Linked DNA regions of Enteractinococcus fodinae. The protein of the gene in region 3 interacts with the protein of the main gene of each other region in a pairwise test. Links are inferred from orthologs where the notes say so. Each region holds a gene or a part of one and is shown on either strand. Other genes may lie near its edges.

Region 1 (3,014 bases), 800 kb from region 3 along the record:
TCTTATCTCGCGGGTCCGACGACCAGCTGATAGACCACTATTGGTCTTCGGTTTGGCCCACTGTATTGCCGGGCCGATATGACGTTTGGGGGTTGGCTTGTGATTACCCATCAAATCCCTCCGCGCGACCTATTCTATATATTCCTAGTGTACGCGTTGTCGTGTCTGCAGACTGCGCTACCACAAGACACCGCTCGCCCTTGATACGGTTTAAATAGCTGAGGGCTCCAGTCTTTTGACTGGAGCCCTCAGCTATTTAGAGGATGTTCACTATGGAGTTAGTGTTTGTGCTGGCCCTTCGAGAATTCGAAGACCCAACCGGTCACGAAGAAAAGACCGAGGCCGATACCGATGATGAAGATCCACCAGTCGATCGCTACTCCGAGGAACACGATGGCGCACGCGGCACCGAGACCAAGTGGCCACCAGCTCCATGGAGCGAAGCGGGCGTAGGTCCCAGCATATTCAGCGATCTCGCCGTCTTCTTTGTCGTCTACGCCTGGCTTGTATTCTTTGTCCAGAAGCCGTAGATAGTAGGCGACCATATACTGCATGGCAGCAAGCCCGAACAGTCCGGTGATGCCGACCATTTCAGTTCCACGGGTCCAGATCGCGTAGATAACTGCTGCGACGAGGAAAAATGTCCCGAGGATCGCAAAGAGATTCTGATTAATCTTCACGTCATGCACCTGCCTTCGTAGTCATTTGTTCACGCCGGTCCAGCGGTATCAATTCTGGGTGATGCAAGTCCAGAGCCGGACGTTCCGAACGAATGCGTGGCAGAGCGTGGAAGTTGTGACGTGGTGGTGGGCAAGAGGTAGCCCACTCGAGTGAGCCACCGAAGCCCCATGGGTCGTCGACAGTGACTTTCTTGCCATACCGGGCGGTGTAGTAGACGTTCCACAGGAACGGGATGATGGACGCACCCAGCAACATTGACGACACCGTCGAGAACTGGTTCATGAGGGTAAATCCATCTTCAACCAAGTAGTCAGCGTAACGACGTGGCATACCCATGACACCCAACCAGTGCTGCACAAGGAAGGTTCCGTGGAAACCGATGAACAGCATCCAGAACTGGATCTTGCCCCAGGTCTCGTTGAGCATCTTGCCGGTGAACTTTGGCCACCAGAAGTAGAAGCCGGCGAACATCGCGAAGACAACGGTACCGAAGACGACGTAGTGGAAGTGAGCAACTACGAAGTAGGTGTCAGAAACCTGGAAGTCCAGTGGTGGAGAGGCCAGGATAATACCGGTTAGACCACCGAACAGGAAGGTCACCATGAACCCGAGGGTCCACAACATCGGTGTTTCGAAGGTGATCGACCCTCGCCACATGGTTCCGATCCAGTTGACGAACTTCACGCCGGTGGGCACTGCAATGAGCATGGTCATCAGGGAGAAGAACGGCAGCAGTACCGAGCCGGTAACGTACATGTGGTGTGCCCACACGGTCATCGACAGTGCTGCAATTGCGGCGGTCGCAAAGACCAGTGATTTGTAACCGAAGATTGGTTTGCGTGAGAACACCGGGATGATCTCAGAAACGATACCGAAGAATGGTAGAGCGATGACATAGACCTCCGGGTGACCGAAGAACCAGAACAGGTGCTGCCAGAGAATAGCTCCACCGTTTTCTGGGTCAAAGATGTGGCCACCAAAGCGGCGGTCAAGCCCGAGCCCGAAGAGTGCTGACGCAAGCGGTGGGAACGCCATCAGGATCAGAATACCCGTGATGAGGGTGTTCCAAGTGAAAATCGGCATACGCCACATGGTCATACCGGGTGCACGCATGGAGATAACCGTGGTGATCAGGTTGACGCCACCAAGAATGGTACCGAAGCCCTGGAGACCAAGACCGAAGACCCAGAGGTCTCCACCGATACCCGGCGAATAGGTCGCATTCGAAAGTGGTGCGTAGGCGAACCACCCGAATGATGCTGCACCCTGTGGGGTGAGGAAGCCTGCGGTTGCGATGAGTGAACCAAACAGGAAGAACCAGAACGACAGTGCGTTAAGACGTGGGAACGCCACATCAGGTGCACCAATCTGTAACGGCATAATCACGTTGGCGAACCCAATAAACAATGGGGTCGCAAACATCAACAGCATCAGTGTGCCGTGCATGGTAAACAGCTGGTTGAACTGTTCTTTAGTTTGCAGAACCTGCATACCTGGTTCGAACAGCTCGGCACGAATGATCAACGCCATGACACCGGCGAGACCGAAGAAGATAAATGACGTGATCAGGTACATGTACCCGAGCGTCTTGTGGTCAGTCGAGGTCAGCCAATTAACGATGACACGGCCTTTAGAAGCCGGCACCACCTGTGGCCGTACACGCGACCGAGAGTCGTCTTGTGTGTATTCGTAAGTAGTCATGTACTTTACTCCTCGATCCGTTGTGGATCGCCCAAAGGTACCTCTTGGTCAAGCTGACCTTCAGGGTTCTCGTTCGGGTTACGGTTTAGTTCCGCGCCCGAGAGACCTTCTGGAAGCTGACGAATCTGGCTGAGGAACTCGGCTTCTTCAACAACTTCAACATTGAAGAGCATCTCAGAGTGGAATTCACCACAGAGTTCTGCACACTTACCCTGGAAGTGTCCGGTCTCCCCCGGGGTGAGGTACAAACGGTTTGTTTGTCCTGGGACCATGTCCAGCTTCTGCAGGAAGGCAGGCACCCAGAACGAGTGGATAACGTCGCGTGATTTCAACTGGAATTCCACCGGTACATCAACTGGCAGGTAAAGCGTGGGAAGTGTCTGCTCGACGCCCTCTTCACCGGTCAGCTGGCCCTGAATACCGTATAGGTGGCGTTCTTCCGTCTGCCCATCCGGTGTGGTGTATTCGTAGTCGAAGTCCCATGCCCACTGCTTGCCGTGCACCGTAACGACCAGTGGTGAATCTTCCACTGGGGTATTGATGGTGCGCTCAACACGGTCAGTGAAGCCCCACAGCGTAAGAACCAAAATAATCGGAACCACGGTGAACATGGTTTCCATTGGGACGTTGTA
Region 2 (4,090 bases), 950 kb from region 3 along the record:
GAGCGACATTCTCGTCGACGACGTATCGCCGAGCCGTCATCTAATGACCGAGAATCCACGACGCGTGATTCTTCATGTCGGCAAAACGGACAATGCATGGGGGAAGAAACCTCTCTATAGGATAGGTCTAAGCACATCTTAGTCCTACATATAGTTGCGGTTCAACCCCTCGGGCTACTATATGTAGTGGTTCGGGATCTGAAGCTGTCGTCCCGAAGTCTACGGTCGGCACTCATTCGAGACACGAAGGTCCCAAGAGGACCTTCAAATCGCCAAAGAGTGCCGGGTTCGGATTAACCTTATACTGCGGACCGACCCGCAAGATTTCCATCGTCAGGTTCCCAACGAGTTTGATATTCACGTCGGTTGTACCCGAGTGGCTGCGCAGCACTTCGCCGAGTTGCCTAATTAAGGGTTCGGTAGCTTTATACGATGGGATCGTCAGGTTGAGCGGTCCCCCGGCTGCCATGTCCGTGGTATCAAGAATGGTCATCTCTTGGGCTGAAATGACCACAGAGCCGTCATCGCGGCGTTGAACCCGTCCCTTGATGGACACGACGAGATCTTCAGCGATGACCGTGGAAATGGGTTCATAAACTCGCCCGAAGAACATCACGTCTATGGAGCCGGCTAGGTCTTCGACTTCTGCGCGAGCATACGGGTTGCCTGACGTTTTTGCGACACGACGTTCAAGAGTCGTGATCAACCCGGAGATTGTCACGAACGAACCATCGGCCGGGCCTTCATCGTCAACGACCTGACTCACGGTGTGATCCGCATGCTGATCCAGAAGCTGCTCCAGCCCCTGCAGCGGATGGTCCGATACATAGAGCCCGATCATCTCGCGCTCAAAAGCCAGTTTCGTCTTCTTATCCCATTCGGGCAAATCAGGGACCGTGATACCAAATCCGGTGTCGACGCCTGTGGTTTCTTGGTCGTCGAGCAGGGAGAAGAAGTCGAACTGGTTATTTGCTTCCTGGCGTTTTTGCACCATGGAGGCGTCGACCGCTTCCTCATGCACGGCCAACAGGGCACGTCGAGAGTAGTTTAGTGAATCGAACCCGCCCGCCTTGATAATGGATTCGATAGTGCGCTTATTGCACACTTCTTGCGGTACCTTTTTGAAAAAATCCTGGAATGACGTGAAGGCACCTTGTTCTTCACGTGCCTTGACCATGCCGGCAACAACGTGCGCGCCCACGTTACGAACCGCACCCATACCGAATCGGATATCTTCACCGACCGGGGTGAAATTTTGCGCGGATTCGTTAACATCGGGTGGCAGGACATTGATATTCATTCGGCGGCATTCGTTCAGATATACCGCCAATTTGTCTTTATCGTGGGATACCGACGTCAGCAGTGCTGCCATATATTCTGCCGGATAGTGCGCCTTCAAGTACGCCGTCCAGTAGGAGATCACCCCGTAGGCAGCCGAGTGGGCTTTGTTGAAGGCATAGTCCGAGAACGGTAGCAAAATGTCCCACAGCGCAGTAATGGCTTCTTGGGAGTATCCGTTATCCAGCATCCCTTGCTGGAAGCTGGCGTACTGCTTGTCGAGTTCTTCCTTCTTTTTCTTACCCATGGCACGCCGCAGAATGTCGGCCTGCCCGAGCGAGTAGCCGGCCACCTTTTGGGCAATGGACATGACCTGTTCCTGATACACAATCAGACCGTGGGTCACCCCCAGGATCTCTTCGAGCGGCTCTTCTAGCTCTGGGTGAATCGGGGTGACCTCTTGCAGCCCGTTCTTACGCAGCGCATAGTTATTATGCGAGTTTGCCCCCATGGGACCGGGACGGTACAACGCAAGTGTCGCAGAGATGTCTTCGAAGTTGTCAGGACGCATCAGTTTGAGTAACGCGCGGATCGGGCCGCCGTCCAACTGAAACACCCCGAGGGTATCGCCACGAGCTAGCAACGCATAGGAATCTGGGTCATCCAACTCTAGGGTGTCCAAATCTAGCGTGAAGTTTCGGTTGAGTTCGATATTTTCGACCGCATCCGAGATCACGGTGAGGTTGCGTAGCCCCAGAAAGTCCATCTTGATCAAGCCCAGTGCTTCAGCGGTGGGGTAATCGAACTGGGTGATTACCTGACGATCAACTAACCGTCGCATCAGGGGAATGACGTCAATGATCGGGTCCGAAGACATGATCACACCGGCCGCGTGGACACCCCATTGACGAATAAGTCCTTCGAGTCCCTTGGCGGTCTCGAAGACTTCTTGGGTCTCGGGATCAGTCTGGAGCATCTCCCGGAAATCGCCGGCCTCTGAATAGCGTGATGCTTCCGGATTTTCGATGTCGGCTAACGGGATATCCTTGGCCATGACCTGCGGTGGTAGCGCTTTCGTGAGCTGCTCCCCCATCGAAAATGGTTTACCCAGCACACGGGCTGCATCTTTTAGGGCCTGCTTCGTCTTAATAGTCCCGTAGGTTACGATCATCGCCACACGTTCGTCACCATATTTTTCGGTCACGTATTCGATGACTTCGTTTCGGCGGCGATCGTCAAAGTCCACATCGAAGTCAGGCATGGAGACACGATCCGGGTTCAGGAAACGCTCGAAAATCAAACCGTGCTGTAACGGATCTAATTCGGTGATGCGGAGAGCATAGGCGACCATCGAACCGGCACCGGAACCACGTCCTGGACCCACCCGGATGCCTTGTTCTTTCGCCCAGTTGATGAAGTCTGCCACCACTAGGAAATAGCCGGGGAAGCCCATGTTGATGATGACTTCGAGCTCATAGTCGGCTTGTTTTTGAACATCCGATGGAACCCCGTTGGGATACCGGAACCGAAGGCCTTTATTAACCTCTTTGATCAACCAGCTGGTCTCGTCCTCACCCGGCGGGGTGGGGAATTTTGGCATGTAGTTGGCGTCAGTGTTGAAACTGACTTCGCACTGCTCGGCAATCACCAAGGTATTGTCGATGGCTTCGGGCAGGTCCGAAAAGAGCGCCCGCATTTCCGCGGCGGATTTCAGGTAGTAGTCATTACCGGAGAAGGCGAACCGTGAGCCACCTTCGTCGTAGGTTGGTTCGCTAAGTTTGGATCCGGATTGCAGGGCCAACAACGCTTCGTGATGTTTGGCGTCGTGCTGGTGAGTGTAGTGCAGGTCGTTTGTCGCGACCAGCGGCAGATTCAAATCCTTGGCAATTTGCAGCAGGTCTCCGATGACTCGGCGTTCAATATCCAGCCCATGTTGCATCACTTCGACATAAAAATTTTCTTTGCCGAAAATATCTCGGAACTCCGCTGCGGCGTCGAGAGCCTCTCGGTACTGTCCCAGGCGCAGCCGCGTTTGGACTTCACCAGATGGACACCCGGTGGTGGCGATCAGGCCTTCGGAGTACTCATTGAGTAGCTCGCGGTCGATCCGAGGCCATTTCGCATAGACCGAATCCAGGGACGCGTGTGATCCCATCCGGAATAAGTTGTGCATACCGGTGTTGTTTTTGGACAGCAAGGTCATGTGCGTATAGGCGCCACTACCGGAAACGTCGTCGCCGCGTTGGTCGGGATCGCCCCAACGCACACGGGTCTTATCGGTGCGGTGCTGATGGCCAGGGGTGAGATATGCTTCCAACCCCACAATGGGCTTGATGCCATACTGCTGGGCCTTGTTCCAAAAATCGAATGCGCCGAAGAGATACCCGTGATCGGTGATGGCGATCGCTTCTTGGCCTAACCGATTGGCCTCAGCAAACAGTTCATCAAGTTTTGCAGCTCCGTCGAGCATGGAGTATTCGGTATGGGTGTGAAGGTGTACGAAACCGTCGCGTTTCCCTGTAGATCCACCGGCCAAGAGTGTGTCGACCTCCAACTTGATGACTGACTAGCGACAGTCAGTCTAGCCGTAGTCTTGCAAACGTTCCAAAGCGTAGCGCAGGTCGTCAGGATACGATGACGTGTAGCTCACGTATTGACCCGTGACGGGGTGCTCGAAGGCAATGCCAACGGCATGTAGCCACTGACGGGTCAGCCCCAGCTCTGCGGCAAGTTGCGGATCAGCATCATAGGTCAGATCCCCGACCAGCGGGTGTTTGAGCGCTGAAAAATGCACTCGAATCTGGTGAGTTCT
Region 3 (2,930 bases):
CAGGGCACTTGAGGTGCACACGTCACCAGCTTCACCCCGGGTTCGGTGGCCTCCTCCAAGGAGTTCACCTGCGCTGGATTATCTGCTGGCACAACGCCCACCAGCGTATTGGCGGCAAAGACCTCATGACTGTTGGGATCAGTGAGCTCAGCGTCGTGAGCGTCTTGCATGCTGGCTTCATCGGCTGTGGCGAGCACGTCAGCTGGCGCTCCGGCGTGTAGGTTGTGAACTAATGTCGATGATCCCGCAGCGCTTATATCAACCTCGAGATGAGGGTTCTCTGCGGTGAACTCTGCTGCGATTTCTTCAAAAGATGGTTGCAGGGATGCTGCAGCGAATACCCGGATCGGTTCAGTCTCTGATGCATGCGATGGGTCGTGACCGTCTGCGCTACACCCGGTAAGGGCGAAGGCAACCAGCCAAGTCCCTGTCACAGTGGAACGCTTCATGGAGCTAACCCAGTGGTCTCGATGACAACGTTGGTGGCTTTGACCGTGGCAATCGCGGGGGAGCCGACTTCCAGACCGAGCTCCTCGACCGCTTCGGTTGAAATCAACGACACTACCCGAAACGGGCCGCACTGGAGCTCTACCTGAGACATCACCTTATCTGCCACAATCCGCGTGACTAGGCCGGTGAATTTATTGCGGGCAGACGATGCGAGTTCATCAGGCACATTGGGACGCCCTTCGGCTGCTGCTCGCGCCAAGGCAGCGATATCTTGGCCAGCAACCACTTGCCGACCGGTGGCATCCTGGGTCGCCTCGAGCTTGCCATTACTGATCCACCGTCGGACAGAATCGTCAGAGACTCCCAGGTATGCAGCCGCCTCCGTGATACGCAAATACGCCATAAACTCAGAGTCTATGGCGTATTTGCGGGCGAAGTAAAGCGTGTGGCGCGCGCTTGCGGCTAGCCGTTCATCAGGTTCTGGATGCGGGAGACACCTTCGACCAGATCATCCATGCCCAGAGCATATGACAGGCGAATGTACCCCGATTTACCAAAGGCCTCACCCGGTACGACGGCAACTTGGGCTTTTTCTAAGATGACGGCGGCAAGTTCGGTCGAGGTATCCACTCGCTGCCCGGCGATCTCTTTGCCTAATGCTTGAGTGACATCAACGTAGGCATAGAATGCCCCTTTTGGCGTCGGGCAGACGAAACTAACAATATCGTTGAGCATATTGACCATCGTGGTGCGTCGCTCGTCGAAGGCCTCCAGCATTTCATGGACGGCGTCTAGGGGGCCGGACACGGCAGCAATGGCAGCCTTTTGCGCGATGTTGTTCACGTTCGATGTTGCATGCGACTGCAGGGTGGATGCTGCTTTGATGACATCGGTGGGGCCAATCATCCAGCCTACGCGCCAGCCGGTCATCGCATAGGTTTTGGCCACACCGTTGAGGATGACGGTCTGATTTGCCAGTTCAGGTACGGCTTTGAGGATGGGCGTGAAGACGGCCTCATCGTAAACGAGGTGCTCATAGATCTCATCGGTGATGACCCAGATGCCGTTGTCGAGTGCCCACTGGCCGATGGCCTGGGTTTCCTCTGGGGTGTAGACCGAACCGGTCGGGTTGGAAGGCGAGACGAAAACGACGGCCTTGGTCCGGTCGGTCCGAGCTGCTTCGAGTTGATCGACGGTGACCTTGTATTCGGCCTCAGCGCCAGCGAACACATCGACCGGGGTGCCACCGGCAAGTTTGATGGACTCTGGGTAAGTGGTCCAGTACGGGGCAGGCAGCAGAATTTCATCACCGGGGTCGGTGAGCGCGGCAAAGGTGTTATACACAGCTTGCTTGCCACCGTTCGTGACCAACACTTGTGCTGCATCAACTTCAACGCCAGAATCGCGCAGTGTCTTATCGGCGATTGCCTGCCGAAGCTCCGGTAGGCCGGCTGCGGGGGTATAGCGGTGGTTGGCCGGATCAACGACGGCCGCCTGGGCTGCTTCCACAATATAGTCCGGGGTGGGGAAGTCTGGTTCTCCAGCACCGAAACCGATCACGGGTTCACCGGCTGCTCTGAGCTGCTTGGCTTTGGCGGTAATTGCCAGCGTTGCTGACTCAGGTATTGCTTGCAGACGGGCAGATACACGACGTGCTGGTTCAACCATAAATGGCCTCGGCCTTTCGTTCAGGGTGCTCGCTCAGGCAATGAGCTGCGAAAATCAGGGGTTAACAGTACTGTAGTCGCCCCAGGTACAAGCTCGGTGTTGACGTCGTCACGTTGCACCAGCGGTGCTGTAAGGACCCTCCGATTTGTCGAGGGCGTGCACATTGGCTATGATTGGACTCTGGTGTAGGTCGCACACCAGTTTTTGTGTGCGGTTGACCCTAGGGCAGTGGCGCAATTGGTAGCGCAACGGTCTCCAAAACCGTAGGTTGCAGGTTCGAGTCCTGTCTGCCCTGCGCATGAGGTTCGAAGGAATCGAAGAACCTATCAGCACAAACAATATGAGCGAGGATTAGTGAGCAAGTCTACGTCATCCCAAACCGCTGAAAAGCGTGGGGTCTTTGCTCGCATCATGATGTTCCTGCGCCAGGTCGTCGATGAGATGCGCAAGGTCGTCACCCCGACCCGACAAGAACTCATCAAAATGACCGGTGTGGTACTGGTCTTCGTTGTTATTGTGATCGCGCTGGTGAGCCTGCTCGACTGGCTGTTCGGTATGGGTGCGTCCTGGGTATTCGGTGGTTCTGACGGCCTCTAATTAACTTCACTTGTATCGCGGGTGAACTTCCCGTAGTGAAGATATTGGTACATACCCGTGATTGACCGTTGAGAAAGCAGGATACCTAGTGTCGGAGAACGAACTCGAACCACAAATCGACCCCGAGGTTGAGGACATCAACGCCGTGGTCGAAGATGTCACCGACGACGTTGCAAACGAACGACAGGAACCAGCCGAGGCAGCTGCCAATGTCG

What was found. The genes of interacting proteins can lie anywhere in the genome.
Region 1: the proteins of J2S62_RS03435 (region 3) and ctaD interact in binary tests that used the Escherichia coli proteins (3 or more experiments, as listed by UniProt). The link is inferred for Enteractinococcus fodinae from one-to-one orthologs.
Region 2: the proteins of J2S62_RS03435 (region 3) and dnaE interact in binary tests that used the Escherichia coli proteins (3 or more experiments, as listed by UniProt). The link is inferred for Enteractinococcus fodinae from one-to-one orthologs.

What each region holds. Positions count from the first base shown.
Region 1 is NZ_JAVDYJ010000001.1:1,531,964-1,534,977, forward strand. The notes cover bases 33-2,974. They hold ctaD (aa3-type cytochrome oxidase subunit I), read right to left. Parts: upstream 2,383-2,974; coding sequence 682-2,382; downstream 33-681. Other genes in these bases: J2S62_RS07205 (cytochrome c oxidase subunit 4), read right to left, coding at 279-680; ctaC (aa3-type cytochrome oxidase subunit II), read right to left, coding at 2,388-2,974. In the rest of the region: more of ctaC, read right to left, coding at 2,975-3,014. UniProt on the Escherichia coli protein: Cytochrome bo(3) ubiquinol oxidase is the terminal enzyme in the aerobic respiratory chain of E.coli that predominates when cells are grown at high aeration.
Region 2 is NZ_JAVDYJ010000001.1:1,676,646-1,680,735, forward strand. The notes cover bases 33-4,050. They hold dnaE (DNA polymerase III subunit alpha), read right to left. Parts: upstream 3,749-4,050; coding sequence 233-3,748; downstream 33-232. Other genes in these bases: nrdR (transcriptional regulator NrdR), read right to left, coding at 33-98; J2S62_RS07820 (RluA family pseudouridine synthase), read right to left, coding at 3,860-4,050. Also shown: more of nrdR, read right to left, coding at 1-32; more of J2S62_RS07820, read right to left, coding at 4,051-4,090. UniProt on the Escherichia coli protein: DNA polymerase III is a complex, multichain enzyme responsible for most of the replicative synthesis in bacteria. This DNA polymerase also exhibits 3' to 5' exonuclease activity. The alpha chain is the DNA polymerase catalytic subunit.
Region 3 is NZ_JAVDYJ010000001.1:729,643-732,572, forward strand. Bases 16-2,873 are described here. They hold J2S62_RS03435 (pyridoxal phosphate-dependent aminotransferase), read right to left. Parts: upstream 2,119-2,873; coding sequence 913-2,118; downstream 16-912. Other genes in these bases: modA (molybdate ABC transporter substrate-binding protein), read right to left, coding at 16-434; J2S62_RS03430 (TOBE domain-containing protein), read right to left, coding at 446-853; secE (preprotein translocase subunit SecE), read left to right, coding at 2,530-2,715; nusG (transcription termination/antitermination protein NusG), read left to right, coding at 2,804-2,873. Also shown: more of modA, read right to left, coding at 1-15; more of nusG, read left to right, coding at 2,874-2,930. UniProt on the Escherichia coli protein: Shows aminotransferase activity with methionine and histidine as substrates, and to a lesser extent also with phenylalanine.